DNA from 2 places in the Streptococcus sp. 2018WUSS126 genome. Region 1 is predicted to be linked to the other one. Evidence: predicted binding sites of a transcription regulator. Region 1 holds the regulator's gene; the other holds the start of a gene.
What was found. The regulator Rex, encoded in region 1, represses fermentation and respiration genes when NADH is low (regulators of the CRP and FNR family bind a similar motif). The targets are predictions, from matches to a motif close to TTGTGAANTANTTCACAA.
Positions count from the first base shown of each region.

Region 2: the regulator Rex is predicted to act here: its motif matches at 5,359-5,376, upstream of ODU34_RS09460 (class II fructose-bisphosphate aldolase).

Region 1 covers NZ_JAOTGB010000006.1:22,763-30,123, forward strand. Annotated here, with positions in the region: gene ODU34_RS03330 (L-lactate dehydrogenase) at 1-803, opposite strand, end outside; gene gyrA (DNA gyrase subunit A) at 992-3,436, shown strand; gene ODU34_RS03340 (class A sortase) at 3,443-4,192, shown strand; gene radC (DNA repair protein RadC) at 4,306-4,986, shown strand; gene ODU34_RS03350 (gamma-glutamyl-gamma-aminobutyrate hydrolase family protein) at 4,983-5,675, opposite strand; gene ODU34_RS03355 (redox-sensing transcriptional repressor Rex) at 5,679-6,317, opposite strand; gene ODU34_RS03360 (DUF4649 family protein) at 6,452-6,655, opposite strand; gene ODU34_RS03365 (DUF1831 domain-containing protein) at 6,657-7,001, opposite strand; gene ODU34_RS03370 (cysteine desulfurase family protein) at 7,003-7,361, opposite strand, start outside.
Region 2 covers NZ_JAOTGB010000028.1:13,574-20,934, forward strand. Annotated here, with positions in the region: gene ODU34_RS09440 (pneumococcal-type histidine triad protein) at 1-2,367, shown strand, start outside; gene rpoE (DNA-directed RNA polymerase subunit delta) at 2,494-3,075, shown strand; gene ODU34_RS09450 (CTP synthase) at 3,268-4,872, shown strand; tRNA gene ODU34_RS09455 (tRNA-Leu) at 5,150-5,235, shown strand; gene ODU34_RS09460 (class II fructose-bisphosphate aldolase) at 5,470-6,351, shown strand; gene rpmB (50S ribosomal protein L28) at 6,744-6,932, shown strand.

The sequences.
Region 1 (7,361 bases):
CCTTCGTATTGGCCAGCTTGGTAAACTGACAATGGAAGTACTGCATTTTCATCATCAAAGATTGCTTTAGTGATACGTGCAAGTGCAACACCGATACCGTAGTAAGTAGCACCTTTTTTGTTGATGATTGAGTAGGCTGCATCACGAACAGATACAAACAAGTCAACAAGACCTTGCTCATCAATATCGCGGTTATCTTGTAACCAGTCGTACAATTTCACACCAGCAACGTTGGCATGTGACCAAACTGCAAATTCTGAGTCACCGTGCTCACCCATGATGTAAGCGTGAACTGAACGTGCGTCGATACCGATTTTCTCAGCCAATGCTTGACGGAAACGAGCTGAGTCAAGAGAAGTACCAGAACCGATAACACGCTCTTTAGGGAAACCAGAGAATTTCCAAGTTGAGTAAGTCAATACGTCAACAGGGTTAGCAGCAACAAGGAAGATACCGTTGAAACCAGAGTTAACGATTTCTGTAACGATTTGTTGGTTGATACGAAGGTTTTTCTCTACCAATTCAAGGCGAGTTTCACCTGGTTTTTGTGGCAAACCAGCTGTCAATACAACCAAGTCTGCGTCATGAGCATCTGAATACTCAGCAGAGTAGATTTTTTTAGGGAATGTGAAGGCCAATGCGTGGCTCAAGTCTTCTGCATCACCTTGAGTACGGTCTTTGTTGATATCGATGATACCCAATTCTTGACCAATCCCTTGGTTAACAAGAGCATAAGCATAAGCAGAACCTACGGCACCGTCACCGACAAGGATTACTTTTTTGTGTTGTTTAGTTGCAGTCATTGCTAAACATCTCCTTAGTTTTATTTGGGGATGACTTCATCCCGACCATAATACATTCTAGCATGTTTTAAGCTTTTTGTCACTTGTGAAAGCGCCTTTGAAAATGTTTACATGCTAGTTTCCAACAAAGAAATTTATTCGCCAATATGGTATAATAGAAGCACAATGACTGTTGAAAGAGGCATATAATGCAAGATAAAAATTTAGTAACGGTTAATCTGACCAATGAGATGAAATCATCCTTCATCGACTATGCGATGAGTGTTATCGTTTCACGTGCTCTGCCTGATGTACGTGATGGTCTGAAGCCGGTTCATCGCCGTATTTTGTATGGGATGAATGAATTAGGAATTACACCGGATAAACCACATAAAAAATCAGCCCGTATCACAGGGGATGTTATGGGTAAATATCACCCGCATGGAGATAGTGCGATTTACGAAGCAATGGTTCGTATGGCACAATGGTGGAGCTACCGTCACATGTTAGTTGATGGTCACGGAAACTTTGGTTCCATGGATGGCGACGGAGCAGCCGCTCAGCGTTATACAGAAGCACGCATGAGCAAGATTGCGCTTGAAATGCTTCGTGATATTAACAAGAACACGGTAAATTTTGCGGATAACTATGACGCGAGTGAACGTGAGCCTGAGGTTTTACCTGCTCGTTTCCCTAACCTTCTGGTTAACGGAACGACTGGTATCGCCGTTGGTATGGCTACCAATATTCCTCCACACAACTTGGGTGAGACTATCGAGGCAGTTAAGCTGGTTATGGACAATCCCGAGGTAACAACACGTGAGGTTATGGAAGTCTTGCCTGGACCAGATTTTCCGACAGGTGCCTTGGTTATGGGGAAATCTGGAATTCACCGTGCTTATGAAACTGGTAAAGGTTCAATAGTTCTTCGTTCCCGCACAGAAATTGAAGAATATGGAAATGGTCGAGAACGCATTGTTGTTACAGAGTTTCCATACATGGTCAATAAGTCCAAGGTTCAAGAACATATTGTCAAATTAGTCCAAGAAAAACGTATTGAAGGAATCACTGCTGTTCGAGACGAATCCAACCGTGAGGGTGTACGATTTGTTATCGAAGTTCGTCGTGATGCTTCTGCTAACGTTATTTTGAATAACCTATTTAAGCAAACCCAGCTTCAAACCAACTTTAGTTTCAACATGTTGGCCATCCAAAATGGTGTACCGAAAATCCTTTCTGTACGTCAGATTCTAGAGTCTTATATTGAACACCAAAAAGAAGTAGTCACTCGCCGTACACGATTTGATAAAGAAAAGGCTGAGGCGCGTGCTCATATCTTAGAAGGCTTGCTGATTGCTCTTGACCATATTGATGAGGTCATTCGCATTATCCGTAATTCAGAAACTGATGCTATTGCTCAAGCTGAATTGATGGAGAAATTTGACCTTTCTGAACGTCAGAGTCAGGCCATTCTTGATATGCGTCTTCGTCGTTTGACAGGTTTGGAACGCGACAAGATTCAATCAGAATATGATGAGTTAGTGGCATTGATTGCAGATTTGGCTGATATTCTAGCTAAGCCTGAGCGTGTTGTTCAGATTATTAAAGACGAATTAGAAGAAGTCAAACGTAAGTATGCTGACCCACGCCGTACAGAATTGATGGTTGGTGAAGTTCTTTCCCTTGAAGATGAGGACTTGATTGAAGAAACTGATGTTTTAATCACTTTGTCAAACCAAGGCTACATCAAGCGTTTGGCACAGGATGAGTTTCAAGCTCAGAAGCGTGGAGGACGTGGGGTTCAAGGAACTGGCGTCAAGGATGATGATTTTGTACGAGAATTAGTCTCTACAAGCACTCATGATCGCTTGCTCTTCTTCACTAACAAGGGACGTGTTTACCGTCTCAAAGGCTATGAAATCCCAGAATATGGTCGTACTGCAAAGGGACTTCCAGTAGTCAATTTGCTTAAATTGGAAGAAAACGAGGCAATTCAAACCATTATCAATGTAACTAAGGACCAGGAGGCAGATAGTTATCTCTTCTTTGCAACTCGCCAAGGTGTTGTAAAACGGACTAGTGTGTCAGAATTTGCCAATATTCGCCAGAGCGGTCTGAAAGCTTTGAATTTGAAAGAAGACGATGAACTCATCAATGTTTTCTTAACAAATGGTCAAGCAGACATTATTATGGGGACTAAGTTCGGTTATTCTGTACGTTTCACTGAAACAGATGTTCGTAATATGGGCCGTACAGCAACAGGTGTTCGTGGTATCAATTTACGCGAGGGAGACCAGTTAGTTGGCGCTACTATGATTTCTGATGACCAAGAAGTACTCGTATTGACGGAAAAAGGTTTTGGTAAACGTACACCAGCCAGTGAGTATCCAACCAAAGGTCGTGGTGGTAAGGGTATCAAGACTCTTAAAGTTGCTGATAAGAATGGCTCTCTAGCAGGTTTGACAACGGTATCTGGTGATGAAGATATTATGGTTATTACCGATACTGGCGTGATTATTCGTACAAGTGTTGCGAATATCTCTCAAACTGGTCGTTCAACCATGGGGGTAAAAGTGATGCGCTTGAATGATGAAGCGAAAATCATGACCTTTGCCTTGGTAGATGCTGCCGAAATTAAAGAAGAAAAGGAATAAATAATCATGTCAAAACGTGAGAAAAAGAAGAAGCGTAAAGGTTCTTTTTGGCGCAATTTTTTAACAGTTGTATTGATACTGATTTCCTTGGCATTGATATTTAATACCTCTATCCGTAATTTTATTATCGGCTGGAATACGAATAAATACCAGATTAGCAATGTTACGACAGAGGATATCGAAAAGAATAAACAGGCTGAGACAACATTTGATTTCGAACAGGTTCAGTCTATTTCTACAGAGGCTATTTTAGCAGCTCAGTGGGATGCACAACGCTTACCTGTAATTGGTGGAATTGCGGTTCCCGAGCTTGGTATCAACCTTCCTATTTTTAAAGGGGTCTTCAATACTTCGCTCATGTATGGAGCTGGTACCATGAAGGAAAACCAAGAGATGGGGAAAGGAAATTATGCGTTGGCCAGCCACCATATTTTTGGTGTAACTGGTGCGGCAGATGTTCTCTTTTCACCGCTTGATCGTGCTAAAAACGGCATGAAAATCTATATTACTGACAAGACCAATGTTTACACCTACGTTATTGATAGTGTGGAAATTGTTTCGCCTGAAAGTGTCTATGTCATTGATGATGTAGAAGGACGTACAGAAGTTACGTTAGTGACATGTACGGACTATTATGCTACGCAACGTATTGTTGTAAAAGGAGTTCTTGAATCAACAACTCCATATAATGAAACTGCAAAAGACATCTTAGATTCCTTCAATAAGAGTTATAATCAGTATGATTATGGACAATAAAACATCTATATATTAAGAATAAAGAAGTGGTATGAAACTGAGGAGATATTCTTTGGTTTTATATGGCTTCTTTTTTTGCAAGATTTTACGAATAGATAGGTGAGGAGGAAATTATGTATCAAATTGAATTTAAAGAAGAGGCCATTCTACCTAGAGAACGTTTAGTAGAAGTTGGAGCTGAGCGTCTCAGTAATCAGGAATTACTAGCAATTTTTATTAGAACTGGGACAAAAAAAGAACCTGTTTCTATTCTCTCCAATAAATTATTGAATCGTTTGGAGAGTTTAGCGGCTCTAAGAGAACTATCAATTGAAGAATTGCAAAGTTTGACTGGAATTGGGCGCGTCAAGGCGATTGAAATTAAGGCTATGATTGAACTTGGAAAGCGTATCAATCAATCAGAGCTACTCTTAAATGAGAGAATTTTGGGAAGTGAGAAGTTGGGACGTAAGATGATTCATGAAATCGGGCATAAGAAGCAGGAGCATCTAGTTGCACTTTATCTCAATACACAGAACCAGATTATCAGTCAAAAAACGATTTTTATTGGGAGTGTTAATCGTAGCATTGCAGAACCACGTGAAATTTTGCATTACGCAGTAAAATGTATGGCAACATCGATTATCATCGTTCATAACCACCCGTCGGGTTCAGTACAACCGAGTAGGAATGATTTGCTATTTACAGAGAATTTAAAAGAGTCCTGCGAAAAGCTAGGACTGGTATTATTAGATCATTTAATTGTTGGAAATAAGGATTACTATTCTTTTAGAGAAGAAAGTGAGTTATTTTAAAGTTTATTGACAATATAGTGGAAGAGGTCTTTTTCAATCTCACGTTTACCGTAGAGTAGTTCAGGATGCCATTGAACCCCTAAAAATTTAGTTGGGTAGGCTGAATGAACTGCTTCAATAATTTGTTGATTATCCGATAGTGCAATGATTTCTAAGTCAGGTGCTAAGTCTTTGATAGCCTGGCGGTGAAATGAGTTTACACTCGGATCGGACTTATATATGTCGTAAAGTGGACTATTTTGAGTCAATTGAACCGTTTGACTGACTTCTTGTCCGTCTATGTCTTGCCAATGTTCAGAAATTGATTGATGAAGGCTACCACCTTGAGCTACATTGTAGAGCTGTAGACCTCGGCAGATACCGAAGATAGGTTTCTGATTTTCTTGGGCAGCCCTTATGAGGGCTAATTCAAACTCGTCACGCTTTGGTAGATAATTATCGCTGTCAATAGTCCTTTCTTCGTGATAGTAACTTGGCTGGACATTTTGTCCTCCTGTTAGGATGAGTTTGTCAATAAGATGGATATAATATTTTGCCAAATCAGGCTCTGTAACAGGAAGGATGAGTGGGAGTCCGCCAGCATCTTCAATAGCTTGTACGAGGCAAGTCTGGGTATAAGAAAGCAGGGGTTCTGTATGATCCCCTGTTTTATATTCATTTCCAGAAATACCAATAACTGGTTTTTTCATTGCTTATCCTTTTCGCATAAAGTAGAGTAGTGTCTGTAATTCACTAGTCAAATCAACATACTGAACAACGACATCTTTTGGGACAGACAAGTTAACTGGCGAAAAGCTCAGAATCCCCTTAACACCAGCTTCAACAAGAATATCGGTCACTTCTTGCGCTTTGACGCTGGGTACCGTTAGAATGGCTGTCTGAGAGTTTGCTTCGCTGATACGTTCCTTGATTTCTGAGATTGCATGGATTGGGATATTTTCATCTGTCGTTCCAACAGCTGGATTATCATCTGCTTCAAAAGCCATGACTATTTTCATTTTATTTCGTTCGTGGAAGCGATAGTGTAGTAAGGCCCGCCCCATATTCCCGACTCCAACAAGCATAACATTGGTGATGGAGGTATCATTTAGAATATCCGCAAAGAAATCCATCAACTCTTTGACATTGTAGCCAAAGCCACGACGACCAAGCTCTCCAAAATAGGAAAAATCTCGGCGGACGGTAGCCGAATCGATTCCGATAGCTTCAGCAATTTCTTTTGAACTAGCTTTTTCAATATTTCCTGCATAGAAACGTTTAAAAATGCGATAGTAGAGGGATAGACGTTTGGCAGTTGCGCGTGGAATATCAGATTTTTTATCGTTTTTCACTTTAGACTCCTTTATTTCGATAGAATACGCTTTATCGATTATTTATATATTAAACAGTTCTTTATTCTATTCTAGTCCAAGTTTGTGAAAAAATCAACAGATTGATTTTAAAAAAAGATTAAACAGGAAACTGTCTAATCTAGTGTTTGTAAATAGCGATAGAGATCCCCGATTGTCCCTTTGTAATCCAGAGCTTGTCCGTCTTGTGTAATGCTGGTAACTGGATAATAGTCTGGGAGGGTTAAGCAACCGGAAAAAGCCAGAATGGCTGCATCTTTATTCTCAAATGTTTGGATACGTTCTTGCTTGTAAGCATCAAGATAGTGAATTTCAATCATACTAACCCTCTTTTGTAAAGATGTCACGGTCAATCAAGCTATCCATGAGGAAATAGAATTTTTCTTGAATAACCTTATTACTTTCTGGCTTAAAAATGTTTACCAGATGAAGACCAGACTTGTCGGTAATGTTAATTTTAAAACCAGTTAGGTCTTGATTGATAATAATTTTCAAGAGGAATCCTTGGTTTGAATTTGGAATTTCTTCCAGAAGACGTGTAAGCTGATAGTGGCCTGCTTTGGTTTGTTCAAAGGTGTTATCACGGAGTGTATATTTTTTGATAGCAGGGCTAATGTGATAAGTAAAATTACAATCTTTTAAGGTAACTGATTGTTGGAATGCCATTTTAACCTCCAAATATTTTCTTTAGTTCGATGATAAGAGTATCTATCTCTTCTTTTGTATTGATTTCAGATAGGCTGATACGAATGGATTCTTTCAGACGATGGGAGTCTTTTCCATACATAGCTTCTAAAACATGGCTATTTTGGACAACACCTGCCGTACATGCGGAACCGCTAGAAACAGCGATACCTGCCAAATCTAGTTGCATGAGTAGTTGTTCATTAAGTTTACCAGGAAAACCGATATTAAGGACATGAGGGAGATGAGGTCCAGCCTGATTGAGATAATAGTCTAAGCCAGACAATCCCTTGATAATATGTTGTTGCAGTTCACTGACATGCTTATGATGCGTATCTAAGG
Region 2 (7,361 bases), on a different contig from region 1:
TTGGCTCAATTGGATGCAACGCCGCTATCTCAACGCCATGTAGAAGCAGATGGATTGGTATTTGACCCAAGAACGATTACGAAGAAAACTGCAGCAGGTGTCATCGTTCCACACGGCGACCATTATCACTTTATCCCATACAGCCAGATGTCTCCTCTAGAAGAGAAGATTTCTCGAATGATTGGTGTAAATGGAGCAGGTGTTTCTTCTGGTGCACAAGCAAGTCACTCCCAACACACACCGACACAACCAAATCGTCCAGCAACACCAATCGGCACGGTTACAACGCAACCGGTATCGCCTACACAACCAGTATTACCAACACAACCGAAGCAGTCAACAGGGAAAGTGGTTTCCTATATGGGACGTCAAATTCCTGCTTATGGAAAAGGGTTAGATGGTAAGGCATATTTTACAAGTGATGGATACATCTTTAGCAAATCCTCTATTACCTCAGTTGATGATCAAGGGTTGATAGCTAGTCATGGAGATCATTTCCATTATGTTGGTTTTGGCGAACTCGAAGATTTTGAAATCAAGCAAGTAGAGGAATGGGTTAATGAGAAGGCGGGCAAACAAGTGCCACCGAAAACATCTGAACAAGTAGAAAACGATGCTAAACCCACAACACCAAGTCAAGGGAATGATTCAAAACCTGTAAAACCAATTCAAGAAGAGAACCGCCCTGCATTTGAATACAAACAAGTAACGGCTAAACGTAAATTGGCTGGAAAAGTTGTTTATGAAATGGAAGTAGGTGGAAAAACTTATACGTATGGTCGTGACGAACTAGATTTGATGAAGATTTCTTTTGCTGAGTTGACCTTGGCAGAAAAAGATAAGCAGTATATCTTTGATATTGCACCGCTTGCAGAAGGAGATCTTACGCCAGCCATGTTGGTCGGTATGGATCAAATCCCGATGAAGGGAGCGAATGCGACCTATGATACTGGACAATCCTTTATTATTCCACACATTGATCACATCCACGTCCTACCTTACACATGGTTGAGTAAGGAACAAATTGCAACGATCCGCTATATCATGCAACATCCTGAAATTCGTCCATCTGCTTGGACTACAAGTGGACATGGTGATGGAGAAGCAACGGATCTTGTTCCCCCAATTCTAAATGCAACACCTAAAGCAAACCGCTTAGGCTTGAAAAATTGGCAAATCATTCACACCGCAGAAGAAGTCATGGATGCACGTGCAAAAGGGAAATTTGCAACAAATGATGGCTATATCTTCTCGGCGGAAGACGTACTAGATCCAGCAAGTTTTGTCTTTAGTCAAGCGTTCAGTCTACCAAGAGCGACAGGTGGTTCTCTGCGTTCAATTTCCAAGAAAGATTTATCTAAAGAAGAATTGGAAGCTGTACAAACTCTTCTTGATAAACGAGACGCTGAAGAATTGGCGAAAAATGTCACACCAATTGAGAAACGTGCAGGTTTGAAAAATTGGCAAATTGTTCACTCAGCAGAAGAATTGGCAGAAGCTAAGGCAGCAGGAAAATATACAACAAAAGACGGCTATATTTTTGACCCAGCAGACCTATTAGATCCAAAAGTGAAAATAGGTACGGATAACTATCGCATCCCACGTGTGATTACAGATGGTTACCGTCGGATTAACAAGAGTGATTTGAATTACTTAAGCGAGCTGATCCCAGCAGAGGCTATGGTAGCTCAACGTGAGAAATCTAATTCTAGTTCACCGTCAACACCTACACCAACTGAAACAGGAACAAGTGCAGGCGAGACAACAACGCCAGAACAGCCACAAGTTGCCAAAGAAACAGCAGAGGAAATTTACAACCGAGTTGAAGCGAAGAAAGTCGTTCCTTTCGAAGCACTGACCTACAATGCTGGCTATGCGACCGAAGTGCGCAACGGGACTCTAGTGATTCCGCATCAAGATCACTATCACTATGTATCCTTTAAATGGTTTGACCAAGGCAGTGCAAGAAGTCCTGAAGGGTATAGTCTAGAAGATTTCCTAGCAACGGTTAAATACTATATGACTAATCCACAAGAACGCCCTGTTTCAGACGATGGCTGGGGAGTATTTACACCAAGTACACCATCTGAATCAACAGAAGAAACAGAGACGGAAGAAAGTGATGAAGAAATTATTTCTGAAGAAACTGAGGAAATTGACGAGTTCACAGAAGAATTAAAACGAAGAGCAGAAGAGTTTGGCATGGACTTCAAAACCTTTGAACAAAGTCTGGTCACGCTCTCAGACCGTTACAAAGTTTCTTTTGAAGCTTTCGAATATGATGCAACAAGTAAAGTTGTTCGACTTGTAGATAAGGATGGGGTCAAACGGACCATCTCCCTTCCAAGTTTAGAAGAACAAGTATAGTAAACAAAATACCTGTAGCGCTGAGCTCTGCAGGTATTTTTTTACAGAAAAACGATAAAGATTATCTTTGACTATTTGCCTTTTTTAGCGTAAAATAGAAAGGAAAGACAAAAAAGGAGAACAGCCTTGGAACTTAACGTATTTGCAGGACAAGAAAAAAGCGAACTTTCCATGATTGAAGTAGCCCGTGCTATTTTGGAAGAACGTGGACGTGACAACGAAATGTATTTCAACGACTTGGTCAATGAAATTCAAAACTACCTTGAAAAATCAAACAGCGAGATTCGCGCAGCCCTCCCAACCTTCTATTCTGATTTGAATGTGGATGGAAGCTTCATTCCACTTGGCGAAAACAAATGGGGATTACGTTCTTGGTACGCAATCGATGAGATTGACGAAGAAGTGATCACTCTTGAAGAAGATGATGAAGATGCACCAAAACGCAAGAAGAAACGCGTCAATGCCTTTATGGATGGTGATGATGATGCGATTGACTATGGACATGATGATCCGGAAGATGAGGACAACTATCCAGGTAGTGTATCATCAGAATACGATGATGAAAATCCAGATGATGAAAAAGATGAAGTTGAGTCTTATGATTCGGAAATCAACGAAATTATTCCAGATGACGAATTGGACGAAGAGGATGTTGATTTAGGTGAAGATGACGACGAGTATTCAGATGAAGAGGTCGTCGACGAATAAGAATTATATCCCCATAGATTCTTAAAAATAATTTGACAAGACTACCAAATTACGATAAGATATTATCGGGCACCTCTTTTGAGGTCGGAGCTCCCTAGCGATAGGGAGCTATTTTTGTTTTTTCTTCAAGTTAATAGGAAGTATCCCCACAAATTGCTTCCTATTAGCTTGAATCGTAGAAAAGGAGTTTGCATGACAAAGTATATTTTTGTAACAGGTGGCGTTGTTTCCTCTATCGGTAAAGGGATCGTAGCAGCCAGTCTAGGTCGTTTATTGAAGAACCGAGGTCTCAAGGTAACAATCCAAAAATTTGATCCATACATCAACATTGATCCAGGAACAATGAGTCCGTATCAACACGGTGAAGTTTTTGTGACGGATGACGGTGCAGAAACCGACTTGGACCTTGGGCACTATGAGCGTTTCATCGACATTAACCTGAACAAATATTCAAATGTTACAACAGGTAAAATTTATAGCGAAGTCCTCCGTAAAGAGCGTAAAGGGGAATACTTAGGGGCGACAGTTCAAGTTATTCCACACATTACAGATGCTTTGAAAGACAAAATCAAGCGTGCAGCTCGTACTACAGATGCAGATGTCATCATCACGGAAGTGGGTGGTACAGTAGGTGATATTGAAAGCTTGCCATTCCTTGAAGCGCTTCGTCAGATGAAGGCAGATGTCGGTTCAGACAATGTTATGTATATCCATACAACACTCTTGCCTTACCTCAAAGCAGCAGGCGAAATGAAAACCAAGCCAACACAACATTCTGTAAAAGAGTTGCGTGGTCTAGGTATTCAGCCAAACATGTTGGTAATTCGAACAGAGCAGCCTGCTGGACAAGGAATTAAAAATAAACTGGCACAATTCTGTGATGTCGCTCCAGAAGCGGTCATTGAGTCCTTGGATGTCGAACATCTTTACCAAATCCCATTAAATATGCAAGCGCAGAACATGGATCAAATTGTTTGCGATCACTTGAAGCTCGACGTACCTCCAGCAGATATGACAGAGTGGACAGCGATGGTAAACAAGGTTCTTAATCTCCAGAAAAAAGTAAAAATCGCTTTAGTTGGTAAGTATGTAGAATTACAAGATGCCTATATTTCTGTAGTTGAAGCTCTAAAACACTCAGGATATGCAAATGATGCTGCTATCGAATTGGATTGGGTCAATGCAAATGATTTGACAGCAGAAAACGTAGCTGAACGTCTAGGACAAGCACAAGGAATTATCGTTCCTGGTGGCTTTGGACAACGTGGCACAGAGGGGAAAATACAAGCTGTTCGTTATGCACGTGAGAATGACGTGCCAATGCTAGGGGTCTGCTTGGGAATGCAGCTGACCTGTGTAGAATTTGCTCGTCATGTTCTCGGTTTAGAAGGTGCTAACAGCTTTGAATTAGACCCAGAAACCAAATATCCAATTATTGACATCATGCGTGATCAAATTGGAGTGGAAGATTTAGGAGGAACTCTCCGTTTAGGTCTTTATCCAAGCAAGCTCAAACGTGGCTCCAAGGCTGCAGCTGCTTATGATAATCAAGAAGTTGTACAACGTCGCCATCGTCATCGTTATGAGTTTAACAATGAATTCCGTGAACAATTTGAAAAAGCAGGTTTTGTTTTTTCAGGCGTGTCACCAGACAACCGTTTGGTAGAAATTGTTGAAATTCCAGAAAATAAATTCTTCGTTGCCTGTCAATATCATCCAGAGCTACAATCTCGTCCTAATCGCCCTGAAGGTCTGTATACAGCCTTTGTTTCAGCGGCTATGGAGAATGAAAAATAAGTGTAATCATTATAGAAGAAGATTGGTATTATTCAATCTTCTTTTATATTTTATATAAAGAAACGTAAAAGATGTCAGTATTTATAGAAGAAAATACGAAATACCACTCCCATATGGCATCATTGTCTAGATGGTTTTAAGCATTATTTATAGTAGAATATTGCAAAAGAATCAGCTAAATCAATACGTTTTGGCAAAAAAGGTAAAAATAAAAAATAAAAAATCAAAAAAGTGTTGACAAGGCTAGTTTCTAATGATATACTAGTTCTTGTGTTAAGCGGGGATGGCGGAATTGGCAGACGCGCAGGACTAAGGATCCTGTGACCGCTTTAGGTCGTGTGGGTTCAAGTCCCACTCTCCGCATAGTGGACTAGCTAAGGCTAGTCCTTTTGTTTTGTCTAGATAAGTGCAGAGCACGATATATGCTAGGTCATAAATTCTAAGAATGATACGAAACGGGCATTGTTATAGCTTTTATGAAAAGATATGTGAAACTTTTCTCAAAACTAGACGGTTTCAACTAGCATTTTCAAAATAAAAATGGTAGAATAGAAAAGTATGAGGTGCAACCTCAAAAAATATTAGGAGGCTATCGAAATGCCATTAGTTTCAGCAGAAAAATTTGTCCAAGCAGCGCGTGACAACGGTTATGCAGTTGGTGGATTTAACACAAACAACCTTGAGTGGACTCAAGCTATCTTGCGTGCAGCAGAAGCAAAACAAGCTCCAGTTCTTATCCAAACTTCTATGGGTGCAGCTAAGTACATGGGTGGTTACAAAGTAGCTCGTAACTTGATTGCAAACTTGATTGAATCAATGAACATTACAGTTCCAGTTGCTATTCACCTTGACCATGGTCACTACGAAGATGCACTTGAGTGTATCGAAGTTGGTTACACTTCTATCATGTTTGACGGTTCACACCTTCCAGTAGAAGAAAACCTTGCAAAAGCAAAAGAAGTTGTAGAATTGGCACACGCTAAAGGTATCTCAGTTGAAGCTGAAGTTGGTACTATCGGTGGTGAAGAAGATGGTATCGTAGGTAGCGGTGAATTGGCTCCAATCGAAGACGCAGTAGCAATGGTTGCAACTGGTATCGACTTCTTGGCAGCAGGTATCGGTAACATCCACGGTCCATACCCAGCAAACTGGGAAGGTCTTGACCTTGACCACTTGCGTAAATTGACTGAAGCTGTACCAGGTTTCCCAATCGTATTGCACGGTGGTTCAGGTATTCCAGATGCACAAATCCAAGAAGCAATCAAATTGGGTGTTGCTAAAGTTAACGTAAACACTGAGTGCCAAATCGCATTTGCAAACGCAACTCGTAAGTTTGCAGCGGCTTATGAAGCAAACGAAGCAGAATACGATAAGAAAAAACTCTTTGATCCACGTAAATTCTTGGCAGACGGCGTGAAAGCTATCCAAGCATCTGTTGAAGAGCGTATCGACGTATTCGGTTCAGCGAACAAAGCTTAATGTAACTGCGAAGAAATCTCGGATTTCAAGCAAACAAAGCATAAGTTTCTTAGATTAAACCAAAAAGGATTTTCTTTCGAGAATCCTTTTTATTATATAGTTTATTAAGCTCGATCTAGTTCTTCGCCATGAAGAAATCTACGATAGAAGTGAGCAGAGAACAATTAAAATATAAACCGCTCCAAAGTTTTCATGACCATAATAACTTAGAGAACGAAGAATTATGGATGGGGCGCAAACTGTAGTATTAAAATATTTACCTATGAGTATAGATACTTTAAAAAAATAAAAATGAAAATAATTCTTGCCAAGTCCAATCTTTTCTGTTAGAATAGTATGGTATGTGGTGCTAGCACATCCGATATATTTGATCAAATGAGGAGGAAGATACAATGGCTAAAGTATGTTATTTCACTGGTCGTAAGACTGTATCAGGTAACAACCGTTCACACGCTATGAACCAAACTAAACGCGCAGTTAAACCAAACCTTCAAAAAGTAACTGTTTTGATTGATGGTAAACCTAAAAAAGTTTGGGCTTCAGCACGTGCACTAAAATCAGGCAAAGTTGAACGCGTATAATAACAAAGTCGTTAGAAAAATCTAGCGACTTTTGTTTTTGGAAAAAATAGCCTAGTTATAAAGTCGATGAGGAGCAAATTCGGCCACTACATAATAAACAGGAAAGAATATCAACTATATAGCTCTTCACATTGTTGTTGAAAAGTTAATAAAGAAGGAACGTTGTCAAAAATGAACTGTGTATTGATGTGGGAGATTTTTCCAAGATCGAACATTTAAACTTGGATTGACATTAGGAGTTGTACGAGAGAGCATATCCGTACGGGCTCTACAAGAAGAGAATCACGAACTGGAAGAATAGAGAGTGTTTAAAAAATGGTAAATTCTCAAAGTAAGTTCTAGTTCCCGTCCTTCCAGAAGTTACTTTGAGAAAACTGCATAACACCAACAGAATTTAGTCTCAGACTAAGTTCTGTTTTTGCCTAAAGC